Bdellovibrio bacteriovorus str. Tiberius: one gene and its partner. The protein of the gene in region 2 interacts with the protein of the main gene of each other region in a pairwise test. Links are inferred from orthologs where the notes say so. Each region holds a gene or a part of one and is shown on either strand. Other genes may lie near its edges.

Evidence for each region.
Region 1: the proteins of BDT_RS12095 (region 2) and recA interact in binary tests that used the Bacillus subtilis proteins (3 or more experiments, as listed by UniProt). The link is inferred for Bdellovibrio bacteriovorus str. Tiberius from one-to-one orthologs.

The regions. Positions count from the first base shown.
Region 1 is NC_019567.1:504,843-512,101, reverse strand. What follows is about bases 2,488-5,342. They hold recA (recombinase RecA), read right to left. Parts: upstream 4,555-5,342; coding sequence 3,421-4,554; downstream 2,488-3,420. Other genes in these bases: BDT_RS02490 (phosphatidylglycerophosphatase A family protein), read right to left, coding at 5,135-5,342; BDT_RS02495 (CinA family protein), read right to left, coding at 4,653-5,135; BDT_RS02505 (DUF488 domain-containing protein), read right to left, coding at 2,938-3,288; BDT_RS02510 (glyoxalase superfamily protein), read right to left, coding at 2,488-2,711. Also shown: BDT_RS02530 (S8 family serine peptidase), read left to right, coding at 1-15; BDT_RS02525 (hypothetical protein), read left to right, coding at 55-483; BDT_RS02520 (3D domain-containing protein), read right to left, coding at 484-1,227; BDT_RS02515 (CDP-diacylglycerol diphosphatase), read right to left, coding at 1,357-2,136; more of BDT_RS02510, read right to left, coding at 2,292-2,487; more of BDT_RS02490, read right to left, coding at 5,343-5,623; BDT_RS02485 (GNAT family N-acetyltransferase), read right to left, coding at 5,675-6,310; trpS (tryptophan--tRNA ligase), read left to right, coding at 6,707-7,259. UniProt on the Bacillus subtilis protein: Multifunctional protein involved in homologous recombination, DNA repair and competence.
Region 2 is NC_019567.1:2,534,088-2,541,373, forward strand. The notes cover bases 2,092-4,973. They hold BDT_RS12095 (DNA-processing protein DprA), read right to left. Parts: upstream 4,066-4,973; coding sequence 3,118-4,065; downstream 2,092-3,117. Other genes in these bases: lptF (LPS export ABC transporter permease LptF), read left to right, coding at 2,092-2,945; BDT_RS12100 (LysM peptidoglycan-binding domain-containing protein), read right to left, coding at 4,110-4,973. In the rest of the region: BDT_RS12075 (hypothetical protein), read right to left, coding at 1-172; trxA (thioredoxin), read right to left, coding at 294-620; BDT_RS12085 (hypothetical protein), read right to left, coding at 691-1,713; more of lptF, read left to right, coding at 1,842-2,091; more of BDT_RS12100, read right to left, coding at 4,974-5,747; BDT_RS12105 (tetratricopeptide repeat protein), read right to left, coding at 5,775-6,302; BDT_RS12110 (ComEC/Rec2 family competence protein), read left to right, coding at 6,618-7,286. UniProt on the Bacillus subtilis protein: Protein that helps load RecA onto ssDNA during transformation. Binds cooperatively to circular ssDNA, is able to bridge different segments of DNA. Favors the loading of RecA onto SsbA- or SsbB-coated ssDNA and formation of RecA-DNA filaments.

The sequences.
Region 1 (7,259 bases), 2.0 Mb from region 2 along the record:
GAATATAGAAATTAGAGATTAGAAATTAGAAATTTTTAAAAAAGAGAGGTTCTTATGAAAAAAGTTTTGATGGTTGCATTATTGATGGCGGGTGTTCAGGCGCAAGCGGACACGGAAATGCGTGTGTATACGAATGCGGAAGGTTGCTCGGTGGTTCAGGAAACCCGCACCAACGGCACTACTTACGACATTGAAATCGCTGGTCAGCGCGCGTTTGTGGGCATTTTGCACGATAAATCCACGGGTGACATTGCAGCTTTCTGCGACGACGTGCAGATCACCAATACAGCTAAAGGTTTGAAAATGGAATGCGCGAAAAACCAAAACGGCGGCCTGACAACTCGTGGAGCTGCGGAGCTGGGTCTTTTAAAAGACGGCACTTTGACTTCCATCAGCGTGATCGGTCAGGTTAAAAAGCTGATGGGCTGGCAGACAGACACCGAGATTTCCTGCGCCAACCTGGAAGAGGACATCGGTCCCTAGTTATCTTCGTGGTGGAATAATGATGATATTACGCGTGCCGGGATACCCGGTGCGCGCTCTTGCCGCTTCGGCCTCTTCCGGGGTTGCCATGCGAAATGGAAAGCTGTTTTTGATATTGGCAAAACCCATCCGGTTGAATGTATTTTCCTTGGCATAAGGTTTCGTGAATCCGGTATAGAAATCAAATCGTCCCGGCCCCTTGATCGCTCCCCCCGCATCCCGCACAACAAAGAACCCATCATGAGTCACACCGTTAGGCATGACGGCCCCATCCAGCCTGGGCACATAAATCACGTCACCGATTTTATAGATGCTTAAGTCCGCAGCCACCGTATAGTACGGATCCAGACAGACATTGCGCATGCCATAGCCGTAAGGACACTTGCGCATGTCGACTTCCTTAAAGCGCGGAATACCGTCAGAACCCCGGGCGAAGTAATTGAAAGAACGGAAACGTCCGTCTTCATCGTGAACGTAACAAGCCCCTTGCATGACACAGTTGTTGAAATCGGCAGAACAAAGACGGGTCAGCACTTTGTCATCAGGGGACAACATTTCAACGCGGGTTTCATGCTGACACTTGTCCACGTCAAATTTGATGATGGGCTTATAATAAATGGTCGGGTTCAGGTACAGAGGTTCCTGCGGTTCCGGCAATGGCGGAGGCATCGGCACCTCCGAATAATCATCGGCACGTGCCTTCAAAGAAATGGCCAGAACTAAAGTCAGTAACACTTTCAACATGGCCCCATACTAACAAACTCAAGGGGCCAGCTGGTCTTTTCGGGTAAAAGACATAAACCGGTGCGACAAAAAGACGAAAAGGTACCCGGTACCTTTTTCCGAAGCGCTGCAACACTTAAATTTCTATAATCAATGGGCCAATTGCGGGCAAGAGTGATCCTGAATCTCTTCGACCGAGCCGTAATTGTTTGTGCCTCGTTCAAAGCGACTTGTGAGCAAAATCAAACTGTGGCCCTTCTTTTTGACTTTCACTGCCACCAGTCCCAAACCAAATTCACCGCTGTGATCTTTGGCACCCGGAACTCCGTCCGCCAACATCTGGAAGGCATTGCCTTTTTCCAACTCTTTTTCGCTGACCTTGCGGGCAAAGTATCTATGACCCAGCAAAGGTTGCGGCAACAAAGTCCACCCATTTTTTAGCTTCGCGGATTGTTCCTGCAACTGCTGCTGCACCGAAGGCTTCACGCAAGACACATGGATGTGCAGCTGGTTTTGACTGCGCCCGAACTGGGAATTGATCGCCAGCGACACCGCTTCCACCGGGATGGCAGAGCCGCGCTTTTTTTCCATATAGCTTCTTGCCTTCCAGGCCAGGTCAAAATAATTGGCTGCATCCGCTGCGCGGGTTTCCGGGCTTTCCATGCCGGTGATTTTTTCGGTCGGCATCAGCAGATACTGCAAGTCCCCAACACGGTCTTTGAACACGACATAACCTTTTTCCTCACCTTGCGCGATATTCACTTCGATGCACGGATTTTTTTCTTCACCGATTTTATGCAAAGGCAGGCACTGCGTGCTGATGATATTCCACAAAGCATCCGAGCGCGGAACTTCAACGACAGGTTTTGATTTGCAGGAGCTAAGCCCCAGAACAGCAACAGCAGCAAAAACGAAAGACAGGTTTTTCACAAACGACCTCCGTTTAGAAATTTATCCAAACGGAGGCACCAAATCACGAAGTCCGTGATGAACCCTCACTTCGTCTAGTCGGCCACGCCGGCAGAGCTGCAGCGGCACTACTCCGGCGAAGCCGGTTTGAGAACAGCCGTGAAAGCTGAAGCAGCTTACTTCATTTTCTTCAACAGACGCGAGTATGCATCGGCATCCAGAGGCTTCGCCCAGTCGCGACCGACTTTAAGCAGATCCTCGTCGGTTACTTCAAGCCCCAGCCACTGAATGAAGTTTTCATCACAGATGAAGAAGTCCTTCTGATAAGGCAGCAGATAGCCCCCGTCAGAATCCAGATGAGCCCGGGCTTCGTCATAGGACGCATACCAGACTTTCCAGTAAGCGCTGTGACCCTTCTTGCAAAAGTCCACCTGGTTTTCCAGCGTGGCCTTCAGATCATTCCACGAGGCAAAACCAGCAGTCTTGGCAATAAGGGCAAAAGCATCCTTTAACTGAAAATCCTGACCGGATTTCTGTTTGGCTTTTTGCAAAAGCTTGGCTTTTATTTTGTACGATTCAAGACGTGATACTGACATAGAACATCCTTTGGTCTTGTCGCCGTCCCCGCCCATGGCAACCAAAAGAATTAATTTTGATTTTTTGAAGACACGATTTAGATCGTATCACGAAATGAGATTCTCTTTTGCGGGTGCAGGCTTTTTCGCGAAGCCTTGAACCCAATATAATCGAAAACCGCAATTCCCGAAAGAGGAAATCTTACCCCCACTTCCTGACGAGAAAAACCAAAATCAAATCAGCAGCTTAAAGCTTATCCAGAACTTCCTTTAAAACGACAGCATGGTTGGTTTTTTCATCGCGGGCGGCATAAAGCAAAGTTACATTCCCGTCTTGAGCCCGCTCGGCCAGTTCAGCCAGCTTGTCATGGGCCGCGGTGGACTTAAGCTCCTTTTTATATTCTGTGCGAAACTCCCCGAACTTTTCGGGCTTGTGTCCGAACTCTTTGCGAAGCTCGGTGCTGGGGCAGATTTCTTTCGGCCATTCGCTGAATTTCAAATCCTCTTTTTTGATTCCCCGGGGCCACAACCGGTCCACCAAAACACGGTAACCATCATCCCTGCTGGGCTTTTCATAAACGCGTTTGATTTTGATCATAGTACAGAAATTTTACGCGAAGCTTCTGCAAAAGTAAGCAGGTACCTTTTGGGGATGGGGAAAAACAAAAGCCCCGTCCTTTCGGAACGGGGCTTTGAGATTTAAACAGCTGCTTCAGTCGGCCGGGCCGGACTAGTGCTTGCCCTTTTTACCTTTTTTCGGAGCAGCATCTTCTGCTTCGATTTCAACTGGCTCTGTACCTTCGTGGTCTTCGCCGTTGTTGCCGTTGGTATCAACCAAAAGTTTGCCGATACCGTTTGCTGCAAGGATCTTTTTACGAAGTTCAACCATGTATTCCGGGTGTTCTTTCAGGAAGTTTTTCGCAGCATCACGGCCTTGGCCCATACGCTCGCCGTTGATAGAGAACCACGCACCGGATTTTTCAACCATGTTCGCAGTCACTGCCAAATCCAGAAGATCGCCTTCTTCAGAGATACCTTCGCCGTACATCAAGTCGAATTCAACTTTGGTGAACGGAGGCGCCATTTTATTCTTAACAACTTTCACCGCAGTACGGTTACCAGTCACGTCCTCACCGTTTTTGATCGCGCCAACACGGCGTACATCCAAACGAACAGAAGAATAGAATTTCAAAGCGTTACCGCCCGTAGTTGTTTCAGGGTTACCGAACATAACACCGATTTTCATACGGATTTGGTTAATAAAGATAACAAGAGTGTTGGAACGGTTGATCGCCGCCGTCAGCTTACGCAAAGCCTGGGACATCAAACGAGCCTGCAAACCAACGTGGGAATCACCCATGTCACCTTCGATCTCTGCACGAGGAACCAAGGCTGCTACGGAGTCGACAACCAATACGTCAATCGCGCCGGAACGAACAAGTGTTTCAGTGATTTCCAAAGCTTGTTCACCAGTGTCCGGCTGAGAGATCAAAAGATCTTCCGTGTTCACACCCAGTTTACGGGCATAGTTGATATCCAAAGCGTGTTCGGCATCAACGAAAGCGACAACGCCGCCTTTTTTCTGAGCTTGAGCGATAACAGACAAGCACAGAGTTGTTTTACCAGAGGACTCTGGTCCATAGATTTCACAGATACGACCTTTAGGAAGACCGCCGATACCCAAAGCGATATCCAAGCTCAATGCACCAGTGCTGATCGCTTCAACGTCTTTAACCAAAGATTCGTTCGCGCCCAAACGCATGATGGAGCCTTTGCCGAATTGCTTTTCGATAGTCGAAACAGCCAATTCAAGGGCTTTGATTTTTTCTGAGTTCGCTTTGTTGTCTACAGTAGCGTTTGCCATCTGTTTCCCTCTCTCGTGGCAACTGCCACGACGCTTTTTTACACTCCGACTCTGTCGGAGTACAAATTATGTTTAAAAATCAGGCCGGGGGCCTTTTACTATTTCTTGTCGAGAACTGAACTCAGCCAAGCCACTGCGTAGTCCACCGAAGTCATCTGGATGGATTTGCGATCGCCTGAAAAGAGTTCTTTTCGGGAATCTTCAAAACCCGGTCCAGCGATGGCAATGCATACAGTGCCCACTGGCTTTGACGGTGTTCCACCTGTCGGACCAGCGATACCTGTGATTGCCACAGACCAATCAGTTTTAAGCTGACGACGCACTCCGTGCGCCATTTGACGAGCGACTGTCTCGCTCACCGCACCCTCTTGCATGAGAGTGTCTCGACGAACCCCCAGAAGATCCACCTTCGCCTCGTTAGAGTAAGAAACCACAGAGCCTAGAAATATGTCGGACACGCCTGGCTGCTCTGTTAAAAAAGCCGAAAGTGCACCTCCAGTACAACTTTCCGCAAAACCCACTGTGAGTTTTTGGTCGCGAAGGGATCGAATGAGTTCTTGAAGCTTCTGATCGTTTGGCATCATTGACTGATCACCACGATCTGAGAGCCCAACCAGTTGGTTTGAGTGTAGATCACTTGCATGATGAGGCTCGCAATTATCCCCGCGGCCACGTCATCGATCATCACTCCAAGTCCTCCTTGGATCTTCTTATCTAAATATCCTATGAATAAAGGCTTTGTGATGTCCAGCAATCTGAACAGGGCAAAACCGATTAAAATGGCTTGCCATGTCATTGGCATCCAAACCATCGTGATTAGAAAACCCAAAACCTCATCAATTACGATCTCTTTGTGATCATGACCACCCTTGGAACGCTCGTAAGCCTCGCAGGCCGCAATTCCGACTGGGAGCAGCAAAATCACCGCCCCCATGTAAACCAAAGGGCCCATTTTGCTTAAAAGAATGACAATTGGAATGGTCGCCAGGGTGCCGGCAGTGCCCGGTCCTTTTGGAAAACGGCCCACACCAAACAGAGTCGCAAGTTGTATCAGAAAGTTTGTCACCATACCGATGAGGTACGCCGGACCCGTAGGCCTTGCAACGCAGAATGAGAAGCGTCAGAGCATTAAAGAAGGTTCAGAAACCGGCACCGATTCCCGGACTGCAGAGGTCCACAATTTCCCCGGTTTGGCCGAGTATTTGGCGAAGAAACTCTCGCGACGACAGACCATCACCGCAGAAGCGCGTTCGGGCATTTCCACAATCCCCTGCATTTCAAAACAGGTCTCTTCGGCATAACGAAGCACCTTGCGGTTGCGGATATCAGGTTCGCCAAAAACACGCTGGGTGCGGGTTTCCTCAAACTGAAGTTTTAAGAACGCGGCAATCATTGAAGGAGTGTAAGTGCGCCCCAGATAAGCGGTTTCTCCGATCAGAAAGTGCAAACCCTGATCAAATGGCAGGGTTTCAACGTACTTGCCAAGGATGTCCTCCTGAAGCCAGTAACGCTCCCAATAGCTGACCGGGCGACCATCCACAAAGCCGATGAAAAGATCCTGATGTTTGTCGGAAAGTTCGCTGATCAGATGGGCTTCAAGTTCAGGGCGGGTTTTCGCCAGATTCCACCACTGCGAAACGTACTTCTGATGCATCCACTTGTAGTACACATCAAAATCACGATCGATGGAAAAGGGGCGAAACGAATAGTAGCACCCGTTCTGACTGTTATAGATCCCAGCGCCTTGAGAATTCATACCCGACTACTAAAGCCACCCACCCGCAAGCCAGGCAAGGTCAAAGCCAAGAAGTTCACAGGATCAAAATAAACAACGAACCACTATCCAATTGGTTTTCAGCTTGGACGCATTCGCTTTATGTCTCAGTGCGAAAAACTTATGGATTCCATCAAAATTAGCGATTCGACTTATGGGTGGCCTTTTCGCATACTGCCCTCACGGAGGCCCCATGATTCGTTGGATGATTCTGCTGGCTAGCTTGGTCTACTTTGTAGACACCTTGGTAGCCATCCAGTTGTAGATCAAACGCCGGAAACTAAAATGTTTGGTTTCACCTCTAAGACTCTCGGGGCCGACCTATTTTCTTTCTTTTCTGCTGTTCCCACCCACTTCCGTTAATGCTATAGAAAATATATGAAACCAATCATTCTTACGGGCGACCGCCCAACAGGTCCCCTCCATCTTGGTCATTACGTTGGATCTCTTAAAAACCGCGTGGATCTTCAGGATTCTCACGATCAATACATCATCATCGCTGACGTTCAGGCTTTGACCGACAACTATAATGACACCACAAAAGTTCGCGATAACATCTTACAAGTGACGTTGGATTATCTGGCGGCCGGCATTGATCCTGCGAAAAGCACGATCTTTGTTCAGTCCGAATTGCCGGAACTGTTTGAGATGACCACTTACTTCATGAATCTGGTGACCGTCGCACGTTTGGAAAGAAATCCAACCGTGAAAACCGAAATCCAGCAGAAGAATCTGGAAAAATCCCTGCCTGCAGGTTTCCTGACTTACCCAGTAAGCCAGGCAGCCGATATTCTGGGCTTCAAAGCGAATCTGGTTCCTGCCGGTGAAGATCAAAATCCGATGATCGAGCAGACCAATGAAATCGCCCAGCGTTTCAACCACATCTACAAAACTGATTTCTTCAAGCCGGTGAAGGGCATGGCTGGTGTTG
Region 2 (7,286 bases):
GGGAAAAATACGGAAGACCCGGAACATACGGGCGCACGGTTTTACCTTCAGCTTTCAGCATCAGGGAAATATCCGTGGTGATCGTCTTGAACTCTTCGTTCAGAACTTCGTGTTCATTGTCTCTAACGTAAATCTCTGGGTACATGATATCCTCGGTCGGCTCTTCAAACATTGTTTGGGATCCTGTGAAGTATCATAGTGAAACGCAGGACTCTTGTCCAATTCAAACAAAAAAAGGCCCCCACTTGGGAGCCTTCTTTACCTACTTCTAATAATTCTAAACAGAGACGCGATTAAACGTTCTTATTCAGGAATTCAAGAATAGCGTCTTTTGGGTGGTTGCCAACCAATTGGCCCACTTCACTGCCGCCTTTGAACAACAACATCGCAGGGATACCGCGGATGCCGTATTTGCCAGGAACGCTTGGGTTTTCGTCCACGTTCACTTTTACGATTTTTACTTTCGCACCCAACTCCTGTGCAACTTCTTCAAGCTTAGGAGCCAAAGCACGGCAAGGTCCACACCACTCGGCCCAGAAATCCACCAACACTGGGGTGGATGAATTTAGAACTTCTGCATCGAAAGACGTGTCTGTAACTGCTTTAGTAAATGTGCCCATGAATGGCCTCCGTAATATCTACACTCAATGTGATCACGGAAACCTTATCGTCAAGCCCGGTGAGGATCAATTACTTTTTAAAGAGGGCTTTTGTGAACTCTTGGCGCAACTTATCGAGTTCGTTGATGTTTTGACTATCCCAGTCAGCCTCCAGGTCTTTTTGACGACGACGCGCCTCAACCCGAGTCACGGTGCTTTTCGGAGATACCTTCACATCCTCCACAAGCTTCGCATACTTAGCCATCTTTTCTTGAAGTGCTTTATCAGCGTTTTGCAAACTTTCCTGAGCCCGCGAAACCAGCTGCGCCTGCTCGTCTTCTTCATTCCCCAGGCCCGTTCCAGGCACTGGAACTTCGACTTTTTCAACCTCGGGAGCCCCGCCACCCAAAAGCTCGCGTTCAAAAGCCTTCAGATCCACATCCGGAAAGTCCGACGCCTCTTCCGCTGCTGCGCCGCGCTCAGCATCCGCGGCAGCCATACGATCACCAAAGCGGAAAGATGGTTTTTCCCTTTGCTCTTCATCAGTTACAAGCAGGCCTTCAGAATTCTCATCAATTCTTTCAGGGCGTAAAGACTGCTCGCCATGGGCTTGCACTTCCTCCGTGGAACCCTTGATAAAAATCGCTTCATCCTCGGGGGAAAACTTTCCGCTGCCGGCCACGGTGGTGGCAGACTTTTGCGGGCTTTCAACATGCATGGCTTTGTTCAGGCGCTCCAGCAACACGGCTTCATCATGCCCCAACATGCGACCAATCACCTGCACCAGGCGCACCGGAGCCACCGGGGACTCCAACACCATGTCGACGCGGATCTTAATAAGATCCTGCGGATTGGGTTTGAAGTTTGCCGGAAAAATAAGCACCGACTTTCCCTGCCAGCGGGACATCTCTTTCAGACGCTTCCCGACCCCCAGTGAGCTGACCTTGCCGCCTTTACCAGCGCCCACAACAAGATCCGGATTGAATGCCAGCATCTGCTCGGCCACAGCGTATTCGCTGGACAGACCGATGACATCAAAGCCCACCTTTTTCAAAGTGCCTTCAACAGACATCAAGTCAGCATAATCCTCGTAAACCAAAAGAATCTTGTTCATAGTTCTATTGTCAGATAAGCAGAGTCATGGGTCAATAAGGCTTCTTCTGGACAATGGGCGCGATGACGTTGGGCCCAAGGCACTCTAGAATAGGTTCAACACACGGGCGACCAAGACGGAGACCAGATTTGAGTATTTTTAACGGAAAAAAAGCCGCACAGTACATTTTCTTTGAGATGCTCCCGAGTTTTATTTTGGGATTGCTGGTCTTTGTCTCCATTATTTTGATGTTCCAGGTTCTGCGACTTACGGAATTCGCCCTGGTGCACGGCGTGGCCATGAAAACCATCGCCGAAATCATCGGTTACGTCATTATCTCGATGCTGCCGATTCTGTTCCCCATGGCTTTGCTGTTCTCAGTTTTATTGACCTATGGGCGACTTAGTCAGGATTCTGAGATCGTCGCTATGAAAGCATCCGGCCTGCCGATGGGCACACTGCTGCTGCCCGCCCTGGTTTTGGCCACTTTGGTGGGTGTGATTTCCGCCCAGATGTCCTTCAACATCGCACCCTGGGGAAATCGTCAGTTCGAAGTTCTTTATTCCCGCCTGGCCAACACGAAGGCTGCCGCGATTATCAAGGAAGGCACTTTTGCGGAAGGCTTCTTTGACATGGTCATTTACGCCAACGAGGTCAACACCGACAAGGGCCTGCTTAAAAAGGTCTTTATCTATGACGAGAAAAACGGCGACGTGCCTTTGACCATCATCGCCAAGGCCGGAGAAATTGTTCCGGATCCCTCACGCCCGGGGCATGAGATTTTGCTGCAATTAAACCAGGGCGAAATTCACCGTCAGGCCAAAACTCACACCAAGATCAGCTTTGACACTTATGACGTGCGCTTCTCGGAACCTCAAAACATCGAGGAAAAAGCCAAGTCGCCGCCTTCATTGACGTTGGAAGAAGTCCGCAACCGCCTGAAAGAGGACATCAAAGACAAAGAGGTCCGTCGCACCTTGCAGAGTGAATACCACAAACGCTGGGCCATCTCGGTCTTGTGTATCGTCTTTGCGATGATCGGTGTGGGTTTGGGAACAACCACCAACCGTCGTGCAGCCAAAGCCGGCGGCATGATTCTTTGTATTGGTATCATCATCTTCTATTGGATTTTGTATGTGGCTGCTGAAGGTGCAGCACGAAGCGGAACTTTACCAGCGGCACTTGCCATCTGGACACCGAATGTTCTATTTGCTGCTTTGGGTGTGGAAACTTTAAGAAGAAACTGGAACTAAGATTGGGCTTGAAAAATAGAGCGATGCAGTAGCATCCTTACTACCACGGTCGTCCCTGACCACATCGCCCCTCCCTTACTTCAAATGGTAGGGGCAATACCTTGAGCTTGCAAAAGGTTTTTTTAGATCATTTCATTTTTTTCCCAAGCATTTTGGCCACTTAGCACATCCACTACAGGTAGTGTTGCAGCTCAAGTGTCTTACCTACCCCTGCTGGTGTTCTTTGTTCACCAGCATTTTCTGAATGGAAAAACATGAGCAAGTCTTGAGCATCACGAACCGCCTGTGCACCGTCCATCAACAAATCCAAAGCGCCTTGAAAATGCGGATCCAACGGATGCCCCGGAACCACCCACACAGGCCTTCCGATCTGTGCTGCTTGATGTGCGGTGATCAGCGTTCCGCTGCGACGACGAGCTTCCACCAATAAACTTGCGCGTCCCAAAGCGGCGATCAATCGGTTGCGATGATGGAACAGATGTTTGTGCATCTTTTGGTGATGATCATACTCACTTAAAAAACATCCACCCTGTTCAATCACAAGCCCCATCCACTCTTTCAAGTTCGCCGGATAGACTTCACCCAGCCCCGAGGGTAACACCACCACGGTGGGACAGAATTTGCGCAAAGCCACGCTGTGAGCCTTTTGATCCACCCCGCGCGCACCACCGCTGACAATGCAGGGCTTTTCATGCTCACAGAAATGACCCAGCTCTTTTTCCATCCATAACAATGAATCCGCCGCTGGCTCCCGACTGCCCACGACGGAAAGAGTTTTGGCATTGAGCCAAGCCGGCGAACCGCGATAACTCAGGGTCAACGGCGGGTCCGCCATCTGATAGCAAAGTTCCGGATACAAGGCCTCGCCATAAACGACAAAATTCACCCCCTGCAGTTTCAGCTGCAGACTTTCTTCGCAGTGTTTTTTGAACAGCTCATGGTTTTTCGACAAAGCCTCGGCCAGATCCGGCCACCGGGGGCGAAGTTCGACCAGCACCTGATCGGCGGCAAGCCTCCCAGCGCGGGCAAGCTCGCGATAAAGGGCATGAATACCGTCACGGTCGACGGCGTAAAGCGGATGACTTTTTATTATTTGCGAAATCGAGTAAAGATCGTTCATAAGAAAAAAGGCCCTGCAATTTGCAGAGCCTTCTTAAAAGAGTCTTAAAAATCAAGATCGGAATCATCCAGTCCGCCATCCGGCGCCGGAGTGTCTGCCGGGGTGCTCGGAGCGTTGTCAAATTCCTTTTCAAAGTCCTCGTCCGCTGCGGCGGGGGCTTCCACCACCGGAGCCTCGCGCATCGCCTGAACCACCGGTTTACCGACATAGTCGCCAACCAGGATGTTGTCCGAAGCTTTGATCACGTAGGCCGTCGCGAAGTTTGGCGATACACGCACAATTTTCACTGATCCCACCACGCGGTCGTTCATCACGGCTTCATTTTTCTTGTTACGAACGCGCTCGTCCGCAAACACCGCCAGCGTCTGACCTTCCTGCAACCCGGAAGCAGAACCGCCATCCAGGAACACCAACGTGCTATTGCCGAAGATATTACGTTTTTTGTCGAACTGCCCACCCATGATTTTTGCGCCCACACCAGACACCATGCCTGACGGAGACGGATCGATCATCGGCAGTTTTCCCGGAGTCAGGATCGCCCCCACGTCCACCGGCTGAATGGATTTTTTCACAATCGCGCGATAGATGTTTTGCTGATCGTTCACTTTTTCCAGAACTTCGATTTCACCCTGCAGTTCCACCATCTGTCCCTGACGGTCTTTCACCAGAGGATCTTTCACCATGGTCAGATTCTTCTGAGCCACGAAATCCTTGCCGCCATTGCTGTCCAGACGAACATAAATGTACTGGAATTCACCGGCCGTTTTCATGTCCATTTCAGTTGCGGTCACACGACCCACACCCTGAACCGGCGCATCCGCCAGATAGTATTCCAAAAACTCGGGCGCTGTCGGGAACTGGGTTTTCGGCAATTCGATCTGCAATTCCAACTTAGGATCGTTCATCGCACCCATGCGATAAGAAGGCAGACTGTTCGGCAGAGTCTTCAGCAGCGGTGCGCGCTTTTTTCCGCGCGGCAAAGCCACGGTGTCCGTCTTGGCGCCAGCCTCAGGCTTCACGTCCGTCACCACTGTGCCGTCCGCTTTCCCCGCGGTATCAGCCGCTGCCAGATCCAAAGTCGGCGCTTCATCGGCCGTACCCGGGAAGAACTGAATGTTCATCTTCGGGTCAATTTCGTGCGGATTGTGAACCGCACCGTTATTCAAAGACCAAATTTTCGGCCAGAAATTCGGATCGCCGAAGAACGTTGTCGAGATCCCCCACAACGTGTCCCCTTTTTGCACCTGATAGATTTCCGCTTCGCGGTTGCCTACGGCTTTTTCCCACAGCTCTACAGAGGTGGGCTGTTCATTGTAGCTTTTGTAAATGCGGTGGAATTCAGCCTCGCGGGAATAATCCGGTTCCGACCCCACGACGCCCGTTGCCGGTGCCGGGCTGAATGTTTCAACCGTCTGAGTTTCCTGAGTGGGCGCTGAAGGAGCAATGTCTTCCATCGTCGGTTCAGGGCTTGCCACTTCCGGAGCCGGAGGCGGCGGCACATCTGCGCCGGAATCATCAACGTCTTTGAACTCTGGCACGCTGGGTTCAACCACTTCCTGCTGTTGGCTTTCCAGCACGTCCAATGGATCCGACTCCCAGGTCGCATCCGGTGGGTTGTCTTGCGCCTGCGCCAGCAGTGCCGTCAGGATCAGGGCCATCATTACGGAGAACTTCTTGTTCATCACTCTTTGCATCCTTGCCGTGATTTTTTATTTCAGAATTTTCAACTCAGCATCTGCGCGGAACGATTCCGGGCTGCCCGGGTAACGGGAGCGGACGTCCAGCAGGGCTTTGCGTGAAAACTCGGGCAGATTCATTTTTTTGTAGGTCATGGCTTTGGCAAACTTGGCTGCAGCCACTTTGTTGCTGCGAGGATATTGCTTTTCAATTTGCGCAAAGTACTTGATCGCTTCAGCGTAATTGCCGTTATCCACGGCCATACGGCCCGCGACAAACAATGCATTGTCGGCGTAAGAGCTTTGCGGATAGCGGGACAGAAGGCTTTGCAAGCGGCTCTTAAAGGCGATTTCATCATTGTTCTGATAGGCGCTTACCATTTCAGCATAAAGGCCGATGTCACTTTCTTTCGAAAGGTCTTTCCCCGTCAGCTCCACAAGCAGAGCTTCTTGGCTCAGGTCACGAGAAGAGCTCTTTGCTCCACTGGTTGCAGGTTTGGCGAACGAGGCCAAAGGCAGGCTTAAAAGGACCGTTGCTGCTAATAGTCTAAGTTGCTTCATCTATCGACACCTCTTGATCTTTTACTAGTATGACACGCCTTGAGAAGTGCAAACAAGCAGGAGTTATCCACATAAAATGTTGAGTTATTGTAATGCTAGACCTTAGACCTATTTGTTTTCAAGGCTTTCAGCGATTTGCACGGATCTTAAGCAGCATGTAAACTACCGATATTACTAGAATTTATAGCATTAATGCCCTGTAATTATGCTCTGAAATTTCAGATCTTAAAATCCGTCCCCCGAAGACGCGCGGACCCAATAACAGACTATTTTAGAAATCCACTGCGTTATGAAAATTGCTAAGTGCTTAGAACCATGATCATTCTTCTAAGCCTTGCCCTTTGCTTAAGCATCGCCGCTCCAGACGGTTTGCTGATAAACACAACACATCTGTCACAGAATTTTCAGAAAAAGTGTGTTCACTTTCTGCCAAAGAATTCACTAGAACAGCAGTCTTTAGCATCTCTTCTTTGTGGTGAAAAAATCACAGACACTGATTTGCAGAAAAATCTGCAACGCACATCACTGATTCACATCTTTGTTATTTCAGGATCTCACCTGATTTTGCTTGATGAACTCTTAAGCATCTTAAGAATTCCACTCTTTGTAAGAATCCTTTTTCTGGGCTTCTATTCGCTGGTCGTAGGCTGGCAACCGCCGGCGGTGCGGGCGCTGATCGCGCTCGGAACACGTCACGGTTTCAAACATTTTCGGCTGCATCTGCCACCGGATTTGATGGTGCTGGTGGCAGGAATGGTGACGCTGACCCTGTTCCCGGCGTGGTGGGATTCCCTGTCCCTGCTGATGAGCTGGTGCGCGGCCCTGGCGCTGTGCTGGGGTTCTTTGCTGCGGGTGAAGGCAACCCTGCCCCGCCTGCTGCTGTCCCAGATCGGCATCTTTGTCTTTATGAGCGCCCCGCTGTGGGGCTTGGGAAGCCTGCACCCATTGAGTCTGATTTACAACCTGCTGCTGGCCCCGGTGGTG